DNA from 3 places in the Kitasatospora sp. NBC_01266 genome. Region 3 is predicted to be linked to each of the others. Evidence: riboswitches for the same ligand, from Rfam matches in the RefSeq annotation. Region 3 holds a riboswitch; each other region holds the start of a gene.
The links. A riboswitch is a leader RNA that binds a small molecule or an ion and turns the genes downstream of it on or off. The one in region 3 is predicted to bind S-adenosylmethionine.

Region 1 (7,371 bases), 2.2 Mb from region 3:
TACCTGGTCCGGTCCGTGTGCCGGCCAGGTCTCAAGCCTAGGGCCTGACGCTGGGACGGCGGGCACCGGATACCGGTTCCCATCAGCCCTCCGGCCTGCTCGAACGCCTGCACGCACAACCCGTACGCGTGCCCGCACGCGCACTCGCCCGCCCGCTCACCCACTCGCCGTACACGACGGTGTCACGACCGCACCGGCGCGGAATGGATGCGCCCATGGCAGACCAGCGCCACGACGGACCGACCCCGCTCGTCAGCTACCTCCTGATCGCGCTCAACTGCCTGGTGTTCCTGGCCGGCCCGAGCGGGATCAACCCCGCCTACGGCTCGAGTGCGCCCGCGCGCGCCTGCGCCGCGCAGCACTACCAGCAGCGTTGGGGCGCGATCCCGGCCGAGCTGCTGAGCAACCGTCCGCTGACCGCCGCTCAGCTGGCCGGCCTCACTCCCCCGCTGCCCGGCTGCCCGCTGCTCGCCACCCCGCACAAGGTGCCCGCGCTCTCCGCGCTCAGCTCGCTCTTCGTGCACGGCGGCTGGCTGCACCTGCTGGGCAACATGCTCTTCCTCTATGTCTTCGGCGCGGGCGTCGAGGAGCGGCTGGGCCGGCTGCGCTTCCTCCTCTTCTATCTGGCCGTCGGCGTGCTGGCCAACTACGGCTACGCGGCCCTCGGCGGGCACGGCCCCGAGTCGCTGCGCCCGCTGGTCGGCGCCTCCGGGGCGATCTCCGGGGTGCTCGGCGGCTACCTGCGCCTCTATCCGCGGGCCCGGGTGACCACGCTGGTCCCGGCCCTGCTCTTCCTGCCACTGCGGCTGCCGGCCTGGCTGGTGCTCGGCCTCTGGTTCGCCGTCCAGTGGTGGTCGCTGCGCCAGGCCGGCGGCGGGGTCGCCTACCTGGCCCATGTGATCGGTTTCAGCGCCGGGTTCCTGGCGCTGTGGGTGGCGGCCCGACGTGCCGGATACGCTGGCCCCACCGTTCCCCAGCCTCCGGCCGGGGGGACCCCCATCCCAGGAGCCCAGCCGTGATCACCGCCATCGTGCTCATCAAGACCAGCGTCGACCAGATCCCCGAGATCGCCGAGGCCATCGCCGCGATCGAGGGCGTGAGCGAGGTCTACTCGGTGACCGGCGGGTACGACCTGGTCGCCATGGTGCGGGTGCGCCGCCACGACGACCTGGCCGAGGTGATCCCCGGCCGGCTCAACAAGGTGCCGGGGGTCGCCCACACCGAGACCCAGATCGCCTTCCGCACCTACTCGCAGCACGACCTGGAAGCCGCCTTCGCGCTCGGTCTGGACGGCTGACGAGCCGTCGGCCGGTCAGCGCCGGGTGTCGGCGACGCAGCGCCCGCCCTCGTTGCGGTAGTTCCACCGCGCGCCGTCGCTGACCAGCTCGCGCACCGCGCCCAGGAAGCGGTCGATGTGCTCCTCGGGCGTGCCCGCCCCGAAGCTGACCCGGATCGCGTTCAGGCTGCGCTCCCCCGGCAGCGAGGGCTCCGGCGCCCCGCACTCGGAAGGTCCTGCCTCTTCCCCCCCGAGCAGCGTGCGCACCAGCGGGTGCGCGCAGAACAGCCCGTCGCGCACCCCGATCCCGTACTCGGCCGAGAGCGCCGCCGAGAAGTGCGAGCTGTTCCAGCCCTCCACCACGAAGGAGAGCACGCCGACCCGGGCCGCCTCGGCACCGAACAGGCTGAGCACCTTGACCTGGGGGATCTCGGCCAGGCCCGCCGTCAGCCGGTCGATCAGGTACCGCTCGCGGGCCTCCAGCGCCTCGAAGCCGGCCTCGGTCAGCGCCCGGCAGGCCGCCGCGACGGCGTAGGCGCCGATCACGTTCGGCGAGCCGGCCTCGTGCCGGGCCGGTCCCTGGTGCCACTCGACGGCCACCGAGCCGTCCGCTTCCCGGGCCACGGTGCGCGAGGCACCGCCGCCGGCCAGGTAGGGCGCGGCGGCGTCCAGCCAGTCGCTGCGGCCGGCCAGCACGCCCGCGCCGAACGGGGCGTAGAGCTTGTGACCGGAGAAGGCGACCCAGTCCACGTCCAGCTCGCGCACCGAGACCCGGTGGTGCGGGGCCAGCTGCGCGGCGTCCAGCACCACCCGGGCGCCGTACCGGTGCGCGACCCGGGTCAGCTCGGCCACCGGCCACAGCTCACCGGTGACGTTGGAGGCGCCGGTGACGCAGAGCAGTCGCGGCCCCTCGGGGAACTGCGCGAGCGCCTCGGCCAGCGCGGCCACCGCCTGCTCGGGGGAGCGCGGCGCCCGCAGGTAACTGACCGGCAGCCCGGCCTGCGCCCAGGGCAGCAGCGAGGCGTGGTGCTCGGTCTCGAAGGCGAACACCCGGGTGCCCGCCGGCAGCGCGCCGGCCAGCAGGTTGAGCGAGTCGGTGGTGGCCCGGGTGAAGACCACCTGGTCGCCCTCCCGCAGCTCGAGGAAGTCGGCGACGGTGCGCCGGCTCTGCTCGAACAGGTCGGTGGAGAGCTGCGAGAGGTAGCCGGCACCGCGGTGCACGCTGCCGTAGTACGGCGCGTAGGCGGCCACCTCGTCCCAGACCCGCTGCAGGGCGGGGGCGCTGGCCGCGTAGTCGAGCGCGGCGTAGCCGACCTTCTCGCCGGAGACCAGCGGGACCTGGACGTCGGCACCGAGCACGGCGAGGGGGGCGCAGAGGTCAACGGAGGTGGACATACGGATGCACTCCTTCGGGGTCAGGACCCCGGGAGTGTGAAGACACCGGTGGTCCGCGCTTGCCGTGCGGACCTGTCGCCGCCTGGCCTGGTCTTCACCCAGGGCACCCCGCCACGGACGGAGGGTTGCCGGACAGCAAGCTGGGGCTTGTCGCGCTGTCACTCATGACCTGGCGAAGACTGTAGATCAGCGCCCGAACCGTGGTCAAACACCCTTCCAGCATGCGGACAGCGAAAGACCCGTGGGCGCCAACGGCCCACGGGTCCGGAACAGGTGACGGAGGATCAGCGCCCGGTGGCCTCGGCCCAGCGCTTGAGGGTGTCCTGTGCCTCGCCGGAGTCGATCGCGGCGGCGGTGCGCACCATCGCGGCGGCCAGCTGCTCGACCAGCGGGGCCTCGGTCAGCTCGAGCGCGACCAGCGCCGCCGCCGAGTTCAGCACCACCGCGTCGCGCACCGCGCCGCGCTCCCCGGCCAGCAGCCGCCGGGCCACGTCGGCGTTGTACTCGGCGTCCGCTCCGCGCAGCGCCTCGATGCCGACCAGCTCGATGCCGAGCTCGCGCGGGTCGAGCACGGTCTCGGTGACCGCGCCCTGCCGCACCAGCCAGACCCGCGAGGTGGTGCAGACGGTCAGCTCGTCCAGCCCGTCGTCACCGCGGAAGACCAGCGCGGTGGAGCCGCGCTCGGCCAGCACCCCGGCGATCAGGCCCGCCAGCCGGGTGTCGAAGCAGCCGACCGCGTGCGCGGTGACGTGGGCCGGGTTGGTCAGCGGCCCGAGGATGTTGAAGGCGGTGGCCACCCCGAGGTCGCGGCGGGCCGGGGCGGCGTGCCGCATCGCGGGGTGGAACTTGGCCGCGAAGCAGAAGGTGAGGCCGACCTCCTCGGCCACCTCGGCCACTCGGCGCGCGCTCAGGTCCAGCTTGATCCCGAGCCGCTCCAGCACGTCGGAGGAGCCGCTGGCCGAGGAGGCGGCCCGGTTGCCGTGCTTGACCACCTTGGCGCCGGCCGCCGCCGCGACGATGGCCGACATGGTGGAGATGTTGACGGTCTTGGCCCGGTCGCCGCCGGTGCCGACGATGTCCACCGCCGGCCCGGGGATGTGCAGCGGCTCGGCGTGCGCGTACATCGCCTCGACCAGCCCGGCGACCTCGGCCACCGTCTCGCCCTTGGCCCGCAGCGCCACCATGAATCCGGCCACCTGCACCGGGCTGGCCTCACCGCTCATGATCCGGTCCATCGCCCAGGCGGCGTCCGCCCGGGACAGGTCACCGCCGTCCAGCAGGGTGCTCAGCAGGTCGGGCCAGGTGCGGACCACCTGCGCGGGGTCCGCACCGCCGTTCGCAGGGTTCACATTCACCATGGCCTACTCCAGCTCGCATGCTCGTTACGGAGGGATGCGGCCAGCCTAGCGACCGGCGAAGGGCCGCCACGGCATCCGCGGCGGCCCTTCTCTCCTGCTGAGACGGCCGCCCCGCCCGGGGCGGCCCTCCGTCCAGCCCGGCTGTCAGCGTGCGAGGCTGCGCGCGCCGAGCCGGGCCCGCAGCAGCTTGGCCACCGCCTCGGCGAGCGCGACCGGGTCCACCGGCTGGGAGATCGCCGCGTCCGCCCGGCTCCAGGCGGCCAGCCAGCTGTCCTGCGGCCGGCCGATCAGCACCAGCACCGGCGGGCAGCCGTAGATCTCGTCCTTCACCTGCCGGGCCAGCCCCAGGCCGCCGGCCGGCACCGCCTCGCCGTCGAAGACGCAGAGGTCCACGCCGCCCTTCTCCAGCGCCCGGAGTACGGCCGGCACGGTGGCGCACTCCAGATAGTCGACCTCCGGCAGGTCGGCGGCCGGACGGCGGCCGAGCGCCGAGGTGACCTGCGCCCGGGTGTTGCGGTCATCGCTGTAGACGAGAACGGTGAGCGTCTCGTCACTCGTGTGCGTCGCCATCGACCTGCTCCCATGTGATCCAGACCACGTCCAGCACGGTGGATGCTACTCCCGATCAACCGCCGCGGAGGGCGACTGGCGCGATCTCTTCCGGATCGGCGCGACATCGACGGCGGTATCGACTCCGGGCGAGTCCGGCGTCAGCCCCGGTCCGAAGATCACCCCGGCAGCCACCGGGCCATCACCCGAGCGGGCGAGGACGCGTCACCCTCGGCGGTACAGTCCACTCGGACGGCCCAGAGCGCTACCGCACCCGCACTCCGTCCGCCGTCAGGACGCGCCGCGCGAACGGGTGGTCAGACCGGACGCGCCGTCAGAAAAGTCCGATCGGCGCGACGAAAGCCCTCGTCAGCGGACGCACGCCGGGTACGCACGGCCCGCCGCGCAGCCATCCGGGCATACCGCACGCACCGGACACTCCGAGGGAGACCCCCCGGCGTGAAGACGGAATAAGGGACCGACATAATGTCGGTCGTGGCGACAGCAACAGCAGTAGAAACCGGGCACGCACATGGATCGGTCAACCGACCGAACATGACCAGCGTCGGAACCATCGTCTGGCTGAGTTCCGAGCTGATGTTCTTCGCGGCCCTCTTCGCGATGTACTTCACGGCACGATCCGTGATGGGGCCAGGCTTCTGGGCGTCGAAGGCTCATGCCCTCAACGTTCCTTTTTCCTCCGGGAACACCACGATCCTGGTGCTCTCCTCGCTCACCTGTCAGCTCGGCGTCTTCGCCGCCGAGCGCGGTGACGTCAAGAAGCTCCGCACGTGGTTCTCGATCACCTTCGTGATGGGCGCGATCTTCATCGGCGGCCAGATCTACGAGTACACCAACCTGGTGAAGCACGACGGCATCTCGCTGTCGTCCGACCCTTACGGTTCGGTGTTCTACCTCACCACCGGCTTCCACGGGCTCCACGTGACGGGCGGTCTGATCGCCTTCCTGCTGGTGCTGGGGCGGACCTACGCAGCCAAGCGGTTCACGCATGAGCAGGCCACCGCGGCGATCGTCGTGTCGTACTACTGGCACTTCGTCGACGTGGTCTGGATCGGCCTCTTCGCGACCATCTACCTGATCAAGTAACCGATCAGGTCGCTGGCCGCCGGCCGGACCCGTATGCCCTCACCGGCGCCGGGTCCTTTGCCCGTGCCCACGCCAGGCCGATGCTCCGCGCACCGGGCCTCCACCAGCCGACCAGATCCTGATCCTGACACCGGGGTTATTCCGTGAAAAAGCTCTCCGCACGACGGCGCCACCCGCTGGCGGCGCTGGTCGTCCTACTCTTCGCCCTCGCGGCCACCGGGGGGCTGTATGCCGTGTTCGCGCCCGCCGAGGCGGCCAAGGCCGACAGCTCCGCGCAGTCGCTCCAGATCGATGAGGGCAAGCGCCTCTTCGCTGTTGGCTGCTCCTCATGCCACGGCCTGAACGGTGAGGGCAGCTCCACCGGCCCGAGCCTGGCGGGCGTGGGCTCCGCCGCGGTCGACTTCCAGGTCGGCACCGGCCGGATGCCCGCCCAGCAGCCGGGCGCGCAGGTCCTGAAGAAGCCGAACATCTACAGCCAGGACGACATCGACGCGATGGCCGCCTTCGTCGCTTCGCTGGGCCCCGGCCCGGTGACGCCGACCAAGGACCAGTACACGTCGACCGAGACCGACGCCATCTCCAAGGGTGGCGAGCTGTTCCGTACCAACTGCTCGCAGTGCCACAACTTCGCTGGTGCTGGTGGCGCCCTGACGCAGGGCAAGTTCGCGCCTTCGCTGGAGAACGTCGACGCGAAGCACATCTACGAGGCCATGCAGACCGGCCCGCAGAACATGCCCTCCTTCCCCGACACGACCATGCCGGAGAAGCAGAAGCAGGAGATCGTGGCCTTCGTCCGCTACCAGGCGAACGACGCGCCCAACCCCGGCGGTCTCTCGCTCGGCAGCCTCGGTCCCGTGACCGAGGGTCTGTTCGGCTGGATCTTCGGTCTCGGCGTCCTGATCGCCATCGCGATCTGGGTCGCCGCTCACACCACCAAGGCCAAGAAGTCATGAGCCACGACATGTCAGACGACAAGCTGCCGGCGGACACCGCCGAAGGGCACGGCGAGGTAGCCGCTGCCGACAACCCGTTCGCGGACCCGGGCCTGCCGGCCCACGAGGTGCGCCGGACCGACATCGACGAGCGGGCCGCCAAGCGGGCCGAGCGCCACGTGTCGCTGCTCTTCATCGTGTCGATGCTGGCCACGGTCGGCTTCATCGCCAGCTACGTGAGCATCGACCCGGACAAGATCGTCTACATCTTCCCGCTGGGCCACATCAGCGCGATGAACTTCGCGCTCGGTATGACCCTGGGTGTGGCGCTCTTCTGCATCGGCGCCGGCGCCGTGCACTGGGCGCGCACCCTGATGTCGGACGTCGAGCACCCGGCCGAGCGTCACCCGATCGAGGCTGACGACGAGGTCCGCGCGGACGTCATCGAGCAGTTCAAGACCGGTGCCGGCGAGTCCGGCTTCGGCCGCCGCAAGATGATCCGCAACACCCTGATCGGCTCGATGGCGCTGGTCCCGCTCTCCGGCGTGATGCTGCTGCGCGACCTCGGCCCGCTGCCCGAGAAGTCGCTGGACAGCACCGCCTGGAGCGAGGCCACTCCGGCCATGCCGATCCAGCTGATCAACATGAACACCAACGAGCCGATGAAGGCCGAGGACATCGGGATCGGCTCGCTGACCTTCGCCATGCCGGGCCCCTCGGCCCTGCGCCCGAACGGTCTGCAGGAGTCGGACGA
Region 2 (7,371 bases), 3.2 Mb from region 3:
CCAGTGAAGACCGGCGCGTCGCCGGTGAATTCGCCACCGGCGCTCTGGTCCAGGCGGGCCCGGCGCTCGGCGGCGGCGCCGGGGTCACTGTCGAGGAAGACGGTGAGGTCGCCGAAGACGTGCACCGTCTCCTCGGCCCGGCCGGCCGCGGCCTGCTCGCCACGGATCTCGGCCACGATCGACCGGGCGTGCCCGGTGTCGCGCGGGGTGACGAATCCCAGGTCGGCCGAGCGGGCCACCAGCCGGTACGGCACGGTGGCGTGCGCCAGCGCGGCGACAACGGGCTGGCCCTGCGGCGGGCGTGGCGTGATGGACGGCCCCCGGACGCTGAACCTGCTGCCCTCGAAGTCGATGTAGTGCAGCTTGCGGCGGTCGATGAAGCGCCCGCTCCCGGCGTCGCGGATCTCCGCGTCGTCCTCCCAGCTGTCCCACAGCCGCCGCAGCACCTCGACCCAGTCGCCGGCCTCGTCGAAGAGCTCCGCGAGCAGCGCCTGCCCGGCCGGCGAGGCCAACTCCTCGATCCGCAGCGGCGGCACCGTGCGGCGGCCGAAGTGCGCGGCCTCGTCGGAGCGGCCGGACACCTGCACCCGGACCCCGGCCCGCCCACCGCTCACGTAGTCGAGGGTCGCGATCGCCTTCGAGAGGTGGAACGGTTCGGTGTGGGTGACCACCGCGGTCGGCACCAGCCCGATGTGCCGGGTCAGCGGCGCCACCCGGGCGGCGATCAGTACCGCGTCCAGCCGCCCCCGCACCTGGTCGGTCCGCCCGTCCGGGCCGGTGTACCGGGAGGACTGCAGGCTCAGCGAGTCCTCGATGGTCACGAAGTCCAGCAGGCCCCGCTCGGCTTCGGCGACCAGCTCGGACCAGTACCGCGCGGTGAGCAGCTCACCGGGCCGGGCACCCGGCTCCCGCCAGGCCGCGGGATGCCAGCCGGCGCCGTCGAGGGCAACGGCCAGGTGGATAGGTGGAGTTGACGGTCCGGGCTGGGCTGGTCCAGGCATGGGCGAACTGCTCCCTGTGGGCATGCCGACATCACGTCCACGTCCACGCCCGTACGGCGGCCGGGCTGGCGGGTCGGCAGGTCGGCGAAAAGGAGGAAAGCGGGGAAAGGATGCGAAAGCGACTAGCGACTAAGCGGCGATGCGCTGGTACGCCGGACAGAGGGCGGCGGCGACGCGCTGCAGATCGATGTGGCGCCGCGAGTACGTGGTGGCGACGCGGCACCGGGCCTTGGCGACGACCGCGGTGGCAGGCTCAGCGGCTTCCCGCACCCTCGCCACCTCCATCCCGGTCGGCTCTCGGCCGTTCACGTTCGCGCGTGCCGGGACTTGACGCCGACACTCACAACCTGACTGCAAGCTACCCGGCATCCCGGTCGGACACAATCCTCTTCGGGAGAACACGGATCATGACCGGCCGTGTTCCCCCGGGTGCGGGCACGACCGGGCCGACCGGCCGACACCGCCCCGCCCGCGCCGCCGTCTCACCCTGCGGCCGGGCAACGTTGACGCACATCCCGACCAGGGCCTACTGTCCGGCGCAGAACGGTCATGAGCGTCAGCGACAAGCCCTGGCTTGCTGACCGGCAACCCTCGCGTCGCGGTGGGGTGCCCCAGGTGACGACCGGGCCGAGACGATTTCGGTAAGCGCGAGGCCCTGCGGGGCGGATGGCGATGGTGGCGGCGATGTACGCAGGTTCGGGGACGGCGGCCGGCCGGCGTCATCGCCGTGCCGCCGCCTACCTGAGCCGTCACATCGACCTGCTCCGCGTCAGCAGCGCACTCTGTACGGCCACCCGCAGCGCCCGTTGTCCGCGCTGACGACTTCCTGACGCCCGCCCCGCGCGGCGCTCCCCTCCCGTCCGTCCCACCCGGTGCGATGTGCTGTGCCACGCCCGGGTGTCCTCGCTCCGCCGGGCCGCGACCACGCGGCGGGTGGAGTGCGGGAACTCGCTGGAGTCCTCGATGAGTGAATCCCTTGTCCCTGCCGTGCCGTTGGGCGCGGCACCGCCATCCGAGGCGGTCCCTCCCCCGCCGCCGACCAGCACGCCCGCCCAACCCGCCGAGCCCGCCGAGCCCGCCGAGCCCATCGAGCCCACCGACACGGCGCCGCCGCGCCCGCGGTCCGCCGTGGGGGTGCCCCCGGCCGCAGGCCGGGGGCGGGTCATCCCGCTGCGGCATCCCGGCCGGTGGATCGGCACCGCGGCGATCCTGGTGCTGCTCGCCCAGCTCGGGCACGGGCTGGTCACCAACCGGTTCTACCAGTGGGACCGGTTCCAGTACTGGTTCGCCCGCCCGGTGATCACCCACGGCCTGTTCGTCACGCTGCAGGTGACGGCCTACAGCGCCGTCCTCGGACTGCTGGGCGGCATCCTGCTCGCCCTGGCCCGGCAGTCCAGCAACCCGGTCCTGCGGTCGGCCAGTTGGGTCTACATCTGGCTGTTCCGCTCGGTGCCGCTGATCGTGGTGCTGCTGTTCCTCTACAACTTCAGTGCGCTGTACCACAGTTTGAGCATCGGAGTGCCGTTCGGACCCGCCTTCGCGCACTTCGACGAGTCGAAGCTGGCCACCGACCTCGTGGTGGCGGTTGTCGGGCTGAGCCTGAACGAGGCCGCGTACGCCGCGGAAGTGGTGCGGGCCGGCCTGCTCTCCGTCGACCAGGGCCAGCACGAGGCGGCAGCCGCACTCGGACTGCCCAGGCGCTACCAGTTCGCCCGGATCGTCTTCCCCCAGGCCCTGCGGGCCATCATCCCCTCCTACGTCAACCAGCTGATCGGCCTGGTGAAGAGCACCTCGCTGGTCTTCTACGTCTCGCTGCTCGACCTGTTCGGCTCCGTGCAGAGCCTGGGCAGCACCTACCCCGGCGACATCGTGCCGCCGCTGCTGGTCGCCACCGTCTGGTACGTGATCCTCACCAGCGTGGTCTCGGTCGCCCAGTTCTACGTGGAGCGCCACTACGCACGCGGAGCGCTGCGCGCTCTTCCACCAACCCCGTTGCAGCGGCTGCGTGTCGGCCTGCGAACCGTGCGGGCGCGCCTGCGACAGGAGACGGCGGTATGAGCACCCTGACCCCGAGGACCCCGAGGATCCCGGTCGACGCAGCCGCCCCGGCCGCCGTCGCGGTCCATGACGTGCACAAGTGGTACGGCACCCACCGGGTGCTCGACGGCGTGGACCTGACGGTCCCGGCCGGTCAGGTCACCGCGATCCTGGGGCCGTCCGGCTCGGGCAAGTCGACCCTGCTGCGCGTGATCAACCACCTGGAGAAGCCCGACATCGGCCACGTCAGCGTCAACGGCGAGCTGATCGGCGTACGTCGGCACGGCGAACGGCTGAAGGAGCTGAGCGAGCGGGCGATCCTCACCCAACGCGGCCGGATCGGCTTCGTCTTCCAGAACTTCAACCTCTTCCCGCACCTGACCGTGCTGGACAACGTGGCCGCCGCTCCGGTGGCCACCGGAGCGCTGCGCAAGCCCCAGGCCCAGGAGCTGGCACGCACCCTGCTGGGCCGGGTGGGGCTGGCCGACCGGACCGGCGCCTATCCGCGCCAGCTGTCCGGCGGGCAGCAGCAGCGGGTGGCGATCGCGCGGGCGCTGGCGCTGCGACCGGGGGTGATCCTCTTCGACGAACCCACCTCCGCGCTGGACCCGGAGCTGGTCGGCGAGGTGCTGGCCGTCATCAAGGACCTGGCCACCAGCGGCGCCACCCTGATCATCGTCACCCACGAGATCGGCTTCGCCCGCGAGGTCGCCGACCACATCGTCTTCCTCGACGGCGGCCGGATCCTCGAACAGGGCCCGCCCGCCGAGGTATTGGACAACCCGCGGCAGCCGCGGACCAGGGAGTTCCTGAGCAGGGTGCTCTGACCCGCGGACCGCCCCTCCCCACCTGCCCATCTGCCCGCCCGGCAGCCACCCCGAACGATCAAGGACAACCATGCCCAGCTCCAGCCTCCGCAGCAGACTCCTGCGCGGCCTCGCCGCCGGCACCGCGGTCACCACCCTCAGCGTCAGCCTCGCCGCCTGCGGGAGCGACGCCGGCTCGACCACCGCGTCCACCGACCAGGCCGCAGCCGGTGTGGTCACGGTGGGCGCCCTGTCCAACGGGGCCGCGAAGCAGGCCGATCTCAAGGTGTCCGAGGTGGCCGCCATCCGGGCCGAGCTGCCGAAACCGCTGATCAGCAGCGGAAAGCTGGCCATCGGGGTCGGCGCGCTGCCCGCCGGGTTCCCACCGCTGGCGTACGTCGGCAGCGACCAGCAGACCCTCACCGGCGCCGAGCCCGACCTCGGCCGCCTGGTGGCGGCGGTCCTCGGCCTCAAGCCGGTGGTCTCCAACGCCACCTGGGAGAACCTGTTCGTGGGCATCGACAGCGGCCGGACCGATGTCGGCTTCTCCAACATCACCGACACCGAAGACCGCAAGAAGAAGTACGACTTCGCCTCCTACCGCCAGGACAACCTGGCCTTCGAGGTCCTGAAGAGCAGCAACTGGAACTTCGACGGCGACTACGAGAGTCTGGCGGGCAAGACGGTCGCGGTGGGCTCCGGCACCAACCAGGAGAAGATCCTGCTGGAGTGGCAGGCCAAGCTCAAGGCCGAGGGCAAGGACCTGACCGTCAAGTACTTCCCGGACAACAACGCCGTCTACCTGGCGCTGGCCGGCGGGAAGATCGACGCCTACTTCGGCCCCAACCCCGGCATTGCCTACCACATCACCCAGGACGCGGCGACCACCAACCCGACCCGCAACGCGGGCAAGTTCTCCGGAGCGGGCGCCACGCTCCAGGGGCTGATCGGCGCGACCGTGAAGAAGGACAGCGGCCTGGCCAAACCCATCGCGGACGCCATCAACTACCTGATCGAGAACGGACAGTACGCGCAGTGGCTGGCCGCCTGGAACCTGTCCAACGAAGCCGTCAGCAGCTCGCAGGTCAACCCGCCCGGCCTGCCCCTGAGCAACTCGTGACGCGGCGCGACTCCTGACGCCGCGTCATTTCTGACGCCGCGTGATGTGTGACGCCCGGCTGCCCCGCCGAACGCGAGCGGGGCAGCCGGGCGAACGGTGTGCCAGTCGCCGAAGTCGCCGGCGGCCCGCACCGAGCGGGTGACGTCCGACATGCCACACCGCGCGTCAATGCGCGGTGAAGCCCCCCAACTCCCGCGCGGGCCGCTAAGGTGCAGGCAGTCCGCGCCGACGAGCGGCGGCAAGTCCTCGGGGAGCGTGGTGGGGCATCAACTCGCGGCTCGCGCTGGTGGCGGAGCCCGACGGTCGGACCGGGGTGGTCCCCCGGGTGTCCCGGGCGTACCTGTCCCACCTGTCGCCGCGCTGCCGGGTCCCTCAGGCGCAGGCCGGGCACAACCCGCGGTAGGTGACCTCGACTTCGGAGACCGTGAAGCCGAACCGCTCCTCGGCCGGCAGGTCGGCCAGCGGGTTGCCCACCGGGTGGACGTCGCGGATGGCGCCGCAGCTGGAGCAGACCAGGTGCTGGTGCGGCGTGTGCGCGTTGGGGTCGTAGCGCTTGGCGCGGCCGTCGGTGGCCACCTCGCTGACCTCGCCGAGCGAGACCAGCTCGCCCAGGGTGTTGTAGACGGTCGCCCGGGAGATCTCGGGCAGCCGCTGTGCCGCGCGGGCGTGCACCTCGTCGGCGGTCAGGTGCACGTGGTCGCCGTCGAGGACCTCTGCCACGACCCGTCGCTGCGAGGTCAGCCGCCAGCCACGCCCGCGCAGTCGTTCCAGCAGGTCACTCATATCGGTTCACCTAACTCGGCTTCGGCGGGAAACCCCGGAGTTTACCAGTGGGCGTCCGGGCTCCGATCGGATATGGGATTGGCATGCTTCTTGACTTGGACTCTGTCCATCGTAGGATCGGATTGGGTTGTAAGCCAAGGGACGGGAAGGCTCCGGTACGGGCAGGAGACCAGGACGTGACGAACCGCCGCGGCGTAGCCGCGCGGCGACGGTCCCCGCAGCCGACGGCCGTCGGTCTCGCACCGCGCCGCTGCCGGCGCCCGCGGTTCTCCGAGCGACGAGGCCGAGGTCATCCACCGGTACCCGGACCCACCCGGACCATTTCACCACCTGCAGTTCTTGAGCACCGTAGTCCGCCTGGTCAGGAAGGATTCACCATGTCTGAGAACCATGAGGCAATCGTCGTAGACGCGAAGTCGGAGGGCACGGGCGGCTGTCCGGTGGCCCACGGGCGTGCCGCGCACCCCACCCAGGGGGGCGGGAACCGCCAGTGGTGGCCGGAGCGGCTCAACCTGAAGATCCTCGCCAAGAACCCCGCCGTGGCCAACCCGCTCGGTGCGGACTTCGACTACGCCGAGGCGTTCAACTCCCTCGACCTGCCGACCGTGAAGCGGGACATCGCCGGGGTGCTGACCACCTCGCAGGACTGGTGGCCCGCCGACTACGGCAACTACGGCCCGTTCATCATCCGGATGGCCTGGCACAGCGCGGGCACCTACCGGATCAGCGACGGCCGCGGCGGCGCCGGGGCCGGCCAGCAGCGCTTCGCCCCGCTCAACAGCTGGCCGGACAACGCGAGCCTCGACAAGGCCCGCCGCCTGCTGTGGCCGGTCAAGCAGAAGTACGGCCAGTCGCTCTCCTGGGCCGACCTGATGATCCTGGCGGGCAACGTCGCCCTGGAGGAGATGGGCTTCGAGACCTTCGGCTTCGGCGGCGGCCGGGCCGACGTCTGGGAGCCCGACGAGGACGTCTACTGGGGCCCCGAGACCACCTGGCTCGGCGATGAGCGCTACACCGGCGACCGGCAGCTGGAGGACCCGCTCGGCGCGGTCCAGATGGGCCTGATCTACGTCAACCCGGAGGGCCCCAACGGCAACCCGGACCCGCTCGCCGCGGCCCGCGACATCCGCGAGACGTTCCGCCGGATGGCGATGAACGACGAGGAGACCGTCGCCCTGATCGCGGGCGGCCACACCTTCGGCAAGACCCACGGCGCGGGCCCGGCGGACAGCGTCGGCCCCGACCCCGAGGCGGCCCCGCTGGAGCAGCAGGGCCTCGGCTGGAAGAACTCGTTCGGCACCGGCAAGGGCGCCGACACGATCACCAGCGGTCTTGAGGGCGCCTGGACGACCACCCCGGTGACCTGGGACAACACCTTCTTCGAGATCCTCTTCGGCTACGAGTGGGAGCTCACCAAGAGCCCCGCCGGCGCGCACCAGTGGAAGCCGAAGAACGGCGGCGGAGCGGGCACCGTCCCCGACGCCCACGACCCGTCGAAGACGCACGCCCCGACGATGCTGACGACCGACCTCGCGCTGCGCACCGACCCGGCCTACGAGCAGATCTCGCGCCGCTTCCTGGAGAACCCGGCCGAGCTCGCGGACGCCTTCGCCCGGGCGTGGTT
Region 3 (7,371 bases):
GGCCTGCGCCAGCAGCTGGTCCGAGACGGCCGCGACGGCCTTCTCGATACCGCGCTTCAGGGCCATCGGGTTGGCGCCGGCCGCGACGTTGCGCAGACCCTCGCGAACCAGGGCCTGGGCGAGCACGGTGGCGGTGGTGGTGCCGTCGCCAGCGACGTCGTCCGTCTTCTTGGCGACCTCCTTGACGAGCTCGGCACCGATCTTCTCGTACGGGTCCTCGAGCTCGATCTCCTTGGCGATGGAGACACCGTCGTTGGTGATCGTGGGGGCGCCCCACTTCTTCTCAAGGACGACGTTGCGGCCCTTGGGGCCCAGCGTCACCTTGACGGCATCGGCAAGCTGGTTCATGCCGCGCTCAAGGCCGCGGCGAGCTTCCTCGTCAAACGCGATGATCTTGGCCATCGGAAGTGGTCCTCCAGGACACGGTCGACTGCTCGGACCAGTGGTGCCCGCGACGGACGGCCCTGGTATGCGGGGGTCCTGTCCCCTACCGCTCCCGGGGGCCTCACCGACCCAGTCCGTTTGTCACTCTCACACTGTGAGTGCTAACGCCAATGATTAGCACTCCGGCATGGCGAGTGCAAGCTCCTTCGATGACCGGACGCCAACTCGCGGCGAACGAACGGCAGGCCCGCACCCGCCCCGCGGTGGGGATGGGTGCGGGCCTGCCGCTGAACCACCAGCTCGGTGAGAGCCGAGGCTCCGAGGTTCGGAAAGGTCAGACCGCCGCGCGGACCATGTCCGCCTGCGGGCCCTTCTGCCCCTGGGAGATCTCGAACTCAACCCGCTGGCCCTCTTCAAGGGTGCGGTAGCCGTCCATCTGGATCGCGCTGTAGTGGACGAACACGTCCGCACCACCGTCGACCGCGATGAAGCCGTAGCCCTTCTCCGCGTTGAACCACTTGACGGTGCCCTGAGCCATTCCGAACTCCCCTAGTGCTGTGCTGGCCCTTCACGCGCCCGCAGGTCACGAGCGCGGGTCTGGCGGAGATGCCCGAGGAAACCCCCCTGGGCGCACTCCTGCATGCCGCAGCGCCCCACCCCCGGAAGCCAGTTGGCGCCGACGGAGCAGGCGAATGCATCGACCGCGGCTGAATGTATCCGCATCGGAGCCCTGTGCAACAGGCCCACTGAACGCCAATTCGACGAGGCCGTGAAGGGATAGCAGGGGAGGAATGCGACAGAACTCGTCATTTCACCTGGGACATAGCGGACGAAACTCACGAATAGCCCAAAGAATTCTGACGCGGCGCCGACATGATTCGGTTGATACAGCGGCAGCTGGCGTCTCAGGACCCGGGACGCCCCGAGCCGCTCTCCAGCCGCGCACCAGAACCGGAGGCGGAAGTCGGGGACAGCCTATGCCCTCCCGGGGACCACCGCGGACACGGCTCGGGGCGCCGCGCCCCGCCGATGGCCGACGGGGCACGGCGCCCCGAGCGCCTGCCGAAGAGCCGTGACGGGCGGTCAGCAGCCGCCGGCCACCGCCGGGATGATCGACACGCCGGCGCCGTCGCCGACCGCGGTGGCCAGGCCCTCGGCGAATCGCACGTCGTCGTCGTTCACGTACACGTTGACGAAGCGGCGAAGCTTGCCGGCCTCGTCCAGGATCCGCTGGGCGATTCCGGGGTGGTTCTGCTCCAGGTCGGCGATGACCTCCTGCAGGGTGGCGCCCTCGGCGCTCACCTCGGACCTGCCGTCGGTGTAGGTACGCAGGATGGTCGGAATGCGGACGGTCGCGCTCATGGGGTTACTCCTCGCTCGCTGCGTGCTGGGGGTGGGTCAGGAGGCCAGGCCGGCGGCCCGGAAGGACTCCAGGGTCGGCCGGATGGTCGCGGTCAGCCCGGCGTCGGCGACCGCGTCCAGCGTCTTGAGCCCGTCCCCGGTGTTGATCGCGACGGTCTCCTTGGCCGGGTCCAGCAGGCCGTTCTCCACCAGCTTCCTGAGCACGCCGATGGTCACCCCGCCGGCGGTCTCGGCGAAGATCCCCTCGGTGCGGGCCAGCAGCCTGATCGCGGCCACCACCTCGGCGTCGGTGACGTCCTCGACCGCGCCGCCGGTGCGCCGGGCGATGTCCAGCACGTACGGGCCGTCGGCCGGGTTGCCGATCGCCAGCGACTTGGCGATGGTGTCCGGCTTGACCGGCTTGATCACGTCGCGGCCGGCCTTGAAGGCGGCGGCGACCGGGGAGCAGCCGGCCGCCTGGGCGCCGAAGATCTTGTACGGCCGGTCCTCGACCAGGCCGAGCTTGATCAGCTCCTGCAGCCCCTTGTCGATCTTGGTGAGCTGGGAGCCCGAGGCGATCGGGATGACGAGCTGCTCCGGCAGCCGCCAGCCGAGCTGCTCGCAGATCTCGTATGCCAGGGTTTTGGAGCCCTCGCCGTAGTACGGGCGCAGGTTGACGTTGACGAAGCCCCAGCCCTCGCCGGCCGGGTCACCGATCAGCTCGGAGCAGAACCGGTTCACGTCGTCGTAGTTGCCCTCGATGCCGACCAGCTCGCCGCCGTAGACACCGGCCATCACGACCTTGCCCTGCTCCAGGTCGTGCGGGATGAAGACGCAGGACTTGAACCCGGCGCGGGCCGCCGCGGCGCCCACCGCGCCGGCCAGGTTGCCGGTGGACGAGCAGGACAGGGTGGTGAAGTCGAAGGCGCGGGCGGCCTCGATGGCGCAGGCCACCACCCGGTCCTTGAAGGAGTGGGTGGGGTTGCCGGAGTCGTCCTTGACGTGCAGCTGGGCGGTGAAACCGAGCTCGCGGCCCAGGTTGTCCGCCTTCACCAGCGGGGTCCAGCCGGGGTTCAGGTTGGGCTTGCCGGCCACGTCGGCGGGCACCGGCAGCAGCGGGGCGTAGCGCCAGATCGAGGCCGGTCCCGCCTCGATCTGCTTGCGCAGCTGCTCGGCGTCGTAGCCGGCGAAGTCGTAGGCGATCTCCAGCGGGCCGAAGCACTCCAGGCAGGCGAAGCTGGGGCCGAGCGGGAAGCGGGTGCCGCACTCGCGACAGGACAGCGCGGCGGCGGGGCCGAGGTCGACGGTCGCGGAGGGTGCAGGGGTAGCGGTAGCCATGATGGCGGAGGCCTCTCTCCTCATCTTCCCCGTGGCGCGGTCGCGCCACAGGCCGGAATTGGCACCTGTCCCGCCGGCACCTGCGATGGCCGGGCGAGAAGGTTGCCGGGACGTCGACGGGCCGTTCCCTCAGTCCCTCTGGATGAGCTCTGTGAAGTTGTGGTCCTGCGTTGTACTGGTCTCGCGCTGCGACCGACCCCGACGTGCGAAGGTCTGACCGCAGTACGAAGACTGTAACCGAAGGCCGGACGCCTGACCCTGACCGTCCGCCACGCGAGACGAGAGTTACGAGGAGCGAGATTTGCCTGCCGAGCAGAGCCCCGCGCCACTGCCTGAGGTGGCCGACTGGCTGCGCCGCCGGTCCTGGCGGTCGGCCGACCGGTCGGCCGACCGGCTGCTGGCCGCCAAGCGCGCCGCGGGGCCGGCCGGGACGGTGAGCGTGGTGCTGCCCGCGCTGGACGAGGAGTCCACGGTGGGCGGGATCGTCGAGGTGATCCGGCGCGAGCTGATCGAGCGGCTGCCGCTGGTGGACGAGCTGGTGGTGGTCGACTCCGGCTCGGTGGACCGGACCGCCGAGGTGGCCGCGGCGGCCGGCGCCCGGGTGGTGCACCGCGACGAGATCCTGCCCCGGGTGCCCCCGGTGCCCGGCAAGGGCGAGGTGCTCTGGCGCTCGCTGCTGGTCACCAGCGGCGCGATCGTCTGCTTCATCGACGCCGACCTGCGCGAGTTCGACCCGGCCTTCGTCTCCGGCATCATCGGCCCGCTGCTCACCGACCCGGACCTGCAGCTGGTCAAGGCGATGTACGACCGGCCGCTGGAGACCGGGGGCGCGGTGGTACCGGCCGGCGGCGGGCGGGTCACCGAACTGGTCGCCCGGCCGCTGCTCAACCTGCACTGGCCCCAGCTGGCCGGCTTCGTCCAGCCGCTCGGCGGTGAGTACGCGGCCCGCCGCTCACTGCTGGAGCAGCTGCACTTCCCGACCGGCTACGGGGTGGAACTCGGCCTGCTGGTGGACGCGCTGGAACTGGTCGGCCTGGACGCGCTGGCCCAGGTGGACGTCGGGGTGCGCCACCACCGCCACCAGGACAGCCAGGCGCTGGGCCGGATGGCCGCCACCATCTACCGCACCGCGCTGGAGCGGCTGGACCGCACCCACCGCCTGAAGGCCGCCGAGGGCCTGGCCCGCCCGGTGCTGACCCAGTTCACCCGGGACGCCCTGACTCGCGAGTTCACCGCGCACAGCCATGAGGTGGCCGCCCTTGAGCGGCCCCCCATGATCGAACGGCCGGAGTACCCGGCCGGATCTTCATGACCGCTGTCCGGGTTTGGCGTCCGCCGCCTCCGGCAAGGTTGAAGACGTGACTCCGCCACCCCGAAGGTCGAGGCGGCTTCTCCCCCGGCCCCGAGGAGCCTCATGACGGCCAAGCCCTGACCGCTGCTCCGAGAGCGGGGAGCCAGAGTACTACACAGCGCTGTCGGTGTGTCAGCAGAAAGTCACCATCTCGTCTGCCGACGGCTTCCGACAAGGAGAGACATGGCCGATCACACGCGCGCCCGCGTCCTGGTGGCATCCAACCGGGGCCCGGTCTCCTTCAGCAGCGCCCCGGACGGGTCGCTGACCCTCAAGCGCGGCGGCGGCGGGCTGGTCTCCGGGCTCTCCGCGATCGAGGACCCGAACACCGTCTGGGTCTGCGCCGCGCTCGGCGAGGCCGACCGCGAGGCGGCCCGGCGCTCGCCGCAGGGGCGGCTGGACCAGGGCGGCTTCGACGTCGGCGGACAGGCCGTCCGGATGCTGGACATCGACCCGGAGGTCTTCGACCGCGCGTACAACGGGGTGGCCAACTCCACCCTCTGGTTCCTGCACCACCTGCTCTACGACACCCCGACCGCGCCGGTCTTCGACGCCACCGCCGCCGAGCAGTGGAGCGCCTTCGAGGCCTACAACCGGGCCTTCGCCGAGGCGCTGGCCGCCGAGGCGGCACCGGGCGCGGCGGTGCTGGTGCAGGACTACCACCTGACCCTGGCGCCGGCGCTGCTCCGCGAGCTGCGGCCGGACCTGCGGATCGGCTACTTCCTGCACATCCCGTGGGCCCCGGTGGACTACTTCGGGCTGCTGCCGGACGCGCTGGCCGCCGCCGTGCTGACCGGTGTGCTCGGCGCCGACCGGGCCGGCTTCCACACCCGGCGCTGGGCCGAGGCCTTCGCCGACTGCTGCGAGCGGGTGCTGGACGCGAAGGTCGACCGGGCCGAGCTCTCGGTCAGCTACCAGGGCCGCACCACCCGGCTCGGCGTGCACGCGCTGGGCGCCGATGCCGACTTCCTGCGCGAGCGGGCGCACCGGGCGGACGTCGAGGAGCGGTTGGCCACGTTGCGCGAGGCGGTGGGCGGCTGCCGGACCATCGTCCGGGTGGACCGCACCGAGCTGAGCAAGAACATCGTGCGCGGCCTGCTGGCCTACCGGCACCTGCTGCGCAGCCGCCCCGAGTGGCGCGGGCGGGTGGTGCACATCGCCTTCGCCTACCCCTCCCGGCAGGACCTGGCCGAGTACCGCGCGTACACCGCGGCCGTGCGGCGGATCAGCCAGGAGATCACCGAGGAGTTCGCCACCGACTCCTGGCAGCCGCTGATACTCCAGGTCGAGGACGACTTCGCCCGCTCACTGGCCGCCTACCGGCTGGCCGACGTGGCGCTGGTCAACCCGATCAGGGACGGCATGAACCTGGTCGCCAAGGAGGTCCCGGTGGTCTCCGACGCGGGCTGCGCGCTGGTCCTCTCCCGCGAGGCGGGCGCCTACCCGGAGCTGGCCGAGGACGCGCTCGGCATCAACCCGTACGACGTGGTGGGCACCGCCGAGGCGCTGCACCGGGCGCTGACCATGCCGGCGGCAGAGCGGCGCGAGCGCACCGAGCGGCTGGCCACGGCCGCCACCGCGCTCTCCCCGCAGCAGTGGTTCCTGGCTCAGCTGGCGGAGCTGAGCGCCTGACCGAGCAGCTCCAGCAGCTCGACCACCCCGGCCGGGCCCGGCACCACCAGGTCCGCCCGCTCGGCGATCTCGCGCACCGGCGGCTCGCCGGTCACCGGGCCGCTGGCCACCAGCAGTCCGGGCAGCGCCTCGGCCCGCAGCTTCTCCACCGCCGCGTAGGCGGCCAGATCGCCCAGGTCGTCCCCGGCGTACAGGACCGACCGGGCGCCGCGCTCGCGCAGCAGGCCGGTCAGCGCCGCCCCCTTGTCCACGCCGGGCGGGCGCAGCTCCAGCACGAAGCGGCCCGGCTCGACGGCCAGGCCGTGGCCGGCGGCCAGCTCGGCCAGCGGGGCGCGCAGCAGCTCCAGAGCGGCCTGCGGGTCGGCGGCCTGGCGGGTGTGGACGGCGATCGAGCGCTCCTTGTCCTCGATCCGGCTGCCCTCGGGAGCCGGCAGCGCGGCCAGCAGGGCCGGGAGTTCGGCGCGGACGGCGACCACCCCCGGGTGGATCTCGGGAGCGGTCAGCTCGCCGGCCTCCCAGCGCTCGGCGCCGTAGTGGCCCAGCACCACCAGCCGCTCCAGGCCCGGCAGCCGGTCGAAGCCGCCGAGCCGGACCGCGCTGCGCACCGGACGGCCCGTCACCACCGCCACCGTGTTGACCAGCGGCGCCAGCCGGGCCAGCGCCGCGGCGGCGGCGGGGTGCGCGTAGGCCTGCTCGGGGTCGGCGACGATCGGCGCGAGGGTGCCGTCGAAGTCCAGCGCGAGGACGGCACCGGCCGGGTCGGCCAGCACGGCGGCGAGGCCCTCGCGGCCCGCGGGGGTGGTCGATTGCAGCGCGATGCCCATGGTCGTAGCCCTACCCAGGGCCCGCCCCGGCTAACGCTCGGCGCGGCGCGCGTCCCGGATCCGGCGCAGCCGGTTGATCAGCACCGGGCTGTGCGCGAGCGCCTCGGGGCGCTCCAGCAGGCCGTTCAGCAGCTGGTAGTACCGGGTGGCGGAGATGCCCAACCGCTCCCGGACGGCCTGCTCCTTGGCGCCCTGGGTGCGCCAACCCGCGCCCTCCAGGGCCAGCACCGCCAGCTCGCGTTCGGTCAGCTCACCCATGGGGCCATTGTGCCCGCGGGGCGGGCCTACTGCGGACGCAGCTGCTTGGCCTCCTCGACGGCGTACTGCTGCAGGCCGCTGAGCACCGGCTGCGGGTCGCCCTGGACCGCCTTGCCGATCTCGGTCTTGATCCGGCCGCTGACGCTGTCCCAGGCCGGGTCGCCCAGCGGGTAGAAGACCGCGCCCGGCAGCGCGTCCAGGAACGGCTTGAGGGCGGCGTACTGCGGGTTCGCGGTCATGTCG

Region 1: it holds a riboswitch for S-adenosylmethionine, as region 3 does, so the genes downstream of both, OG403_RS10655 (aminotransferase class V-fold PLP-dependent enzyme) here and thrC (threonine synthase) in region 3, are expected to answer to the same signal.
Region 2: it holds a riboswitch for S-adenosylmethionine, as region 3 does, so the genes downstream of both, OG403_RS06965 (amino acid ABC transporter permease) here and thrC (threonine synthase) in region 3, are expected to answer to the same signal.

What each region holds. Positions count from the first base shown of each region.
Region 1 covers NZ_CP108458.1:2,539,362-2,546,732, forward strand. The annotation lists gene OG403_RS10645 (rhomboid family intramembrane serine protease) at 216-1,019, shown strand; gene OG403_RS10650 (Lrp/AsnC ligand binding domain-containing protein) at 1,016-1,297, shown strand; gene OG403_RS10655 (aminotransferase class V-fold PLP-dependent enzyme) at 1,313-2,671, opposite strand; SAM riboswitch class IV at 2,722-2,841, opposite strand; gene trpD (anthranilate phosphoribosyltransferase) at 2,956-4,029, opposite strand; gene OG403_RS10665 (hypothetical protein) at 4,174-4,599, opposite strand; gene ctaE (aa3-type cytochrome oxidase subunit III) at 5,065-5,685, shown strand; gene qcrC (cytochrome bc1 complex diheme cytochrome c subunit) at 5,829-6,638, shown strand; gene qcrA (cytochrome bc1 complex Rieske iron-sulfur subunit) at 6,635-7,371, shown strand, end outside.
Region 2 covers NZ_CP108458.1:1,567,112-1,574,482, forward strand. The annotation lists gene OG403_RS06960 (LLM class flavin-dependent oxidoreductase) at 1-1,001, opposite strand, end outside; gene OG403_RS36680 (putative leader peptide) at 1,131-1,370, opposite strand; SAM riboswitch class IV at 1,547-1,655, shown strand; gene OG403_RS06965 (amino acid ABC transporter permease) at 1,965-3,059, shown strand; gene OG403_RS06970 (amino acid ABC transporter ATP-binding protein) at 3,056-3,865, shown strand; gene OG403_RS06975 (ABC transporter substrate-binding protein) at 3,936-4,964, shown strand; gene OG403_RS06980 (Fur family transcriptional regulator) at 5,337-5,747, opposite strand; gene katG (catalase/peroxidase HPI) at 6,125-7,371, shown strand, end outside.
Region 3 covers NZ_CP108458.1:4,746,708-4,754,078, reverse strand. The annotation lists gene groL (chaperonin GroEL) at 1-402, opposite strand, end outside; gene OG403_RS20840 (cold-shock protein) at 719-922, opposite strand; gene OG403_RS20835 (ubiquitin-like small modifier protein 1) at 1,468-1,746, opposite strand; gene thrC (threonine synthase) at 1,783-3,063, opposite strand; SAM riboswitch class I at 3,081-3,212, opposite strand; gene OG403_RS20825 (glucosyl-3-phosphoglycerate synthase) at 3,365-4,375, shown strand; gene OG403_RS20820 (alpha,alpha-trehalose-phosphate synthase (UDP-forming)) at 4,598-6,046, shown strand; gene otsB (trehalose-phosphatase) at 6,022-6,870, opposite strand; gene OG403_RS20810 (DUF3263 domain-containing protein) at 6,901-7,128, opposite strand; partial or broken gene OG403_RS20805 (extracellular solute-binding protein) at 7,155-7,371, opposite strand, start outside.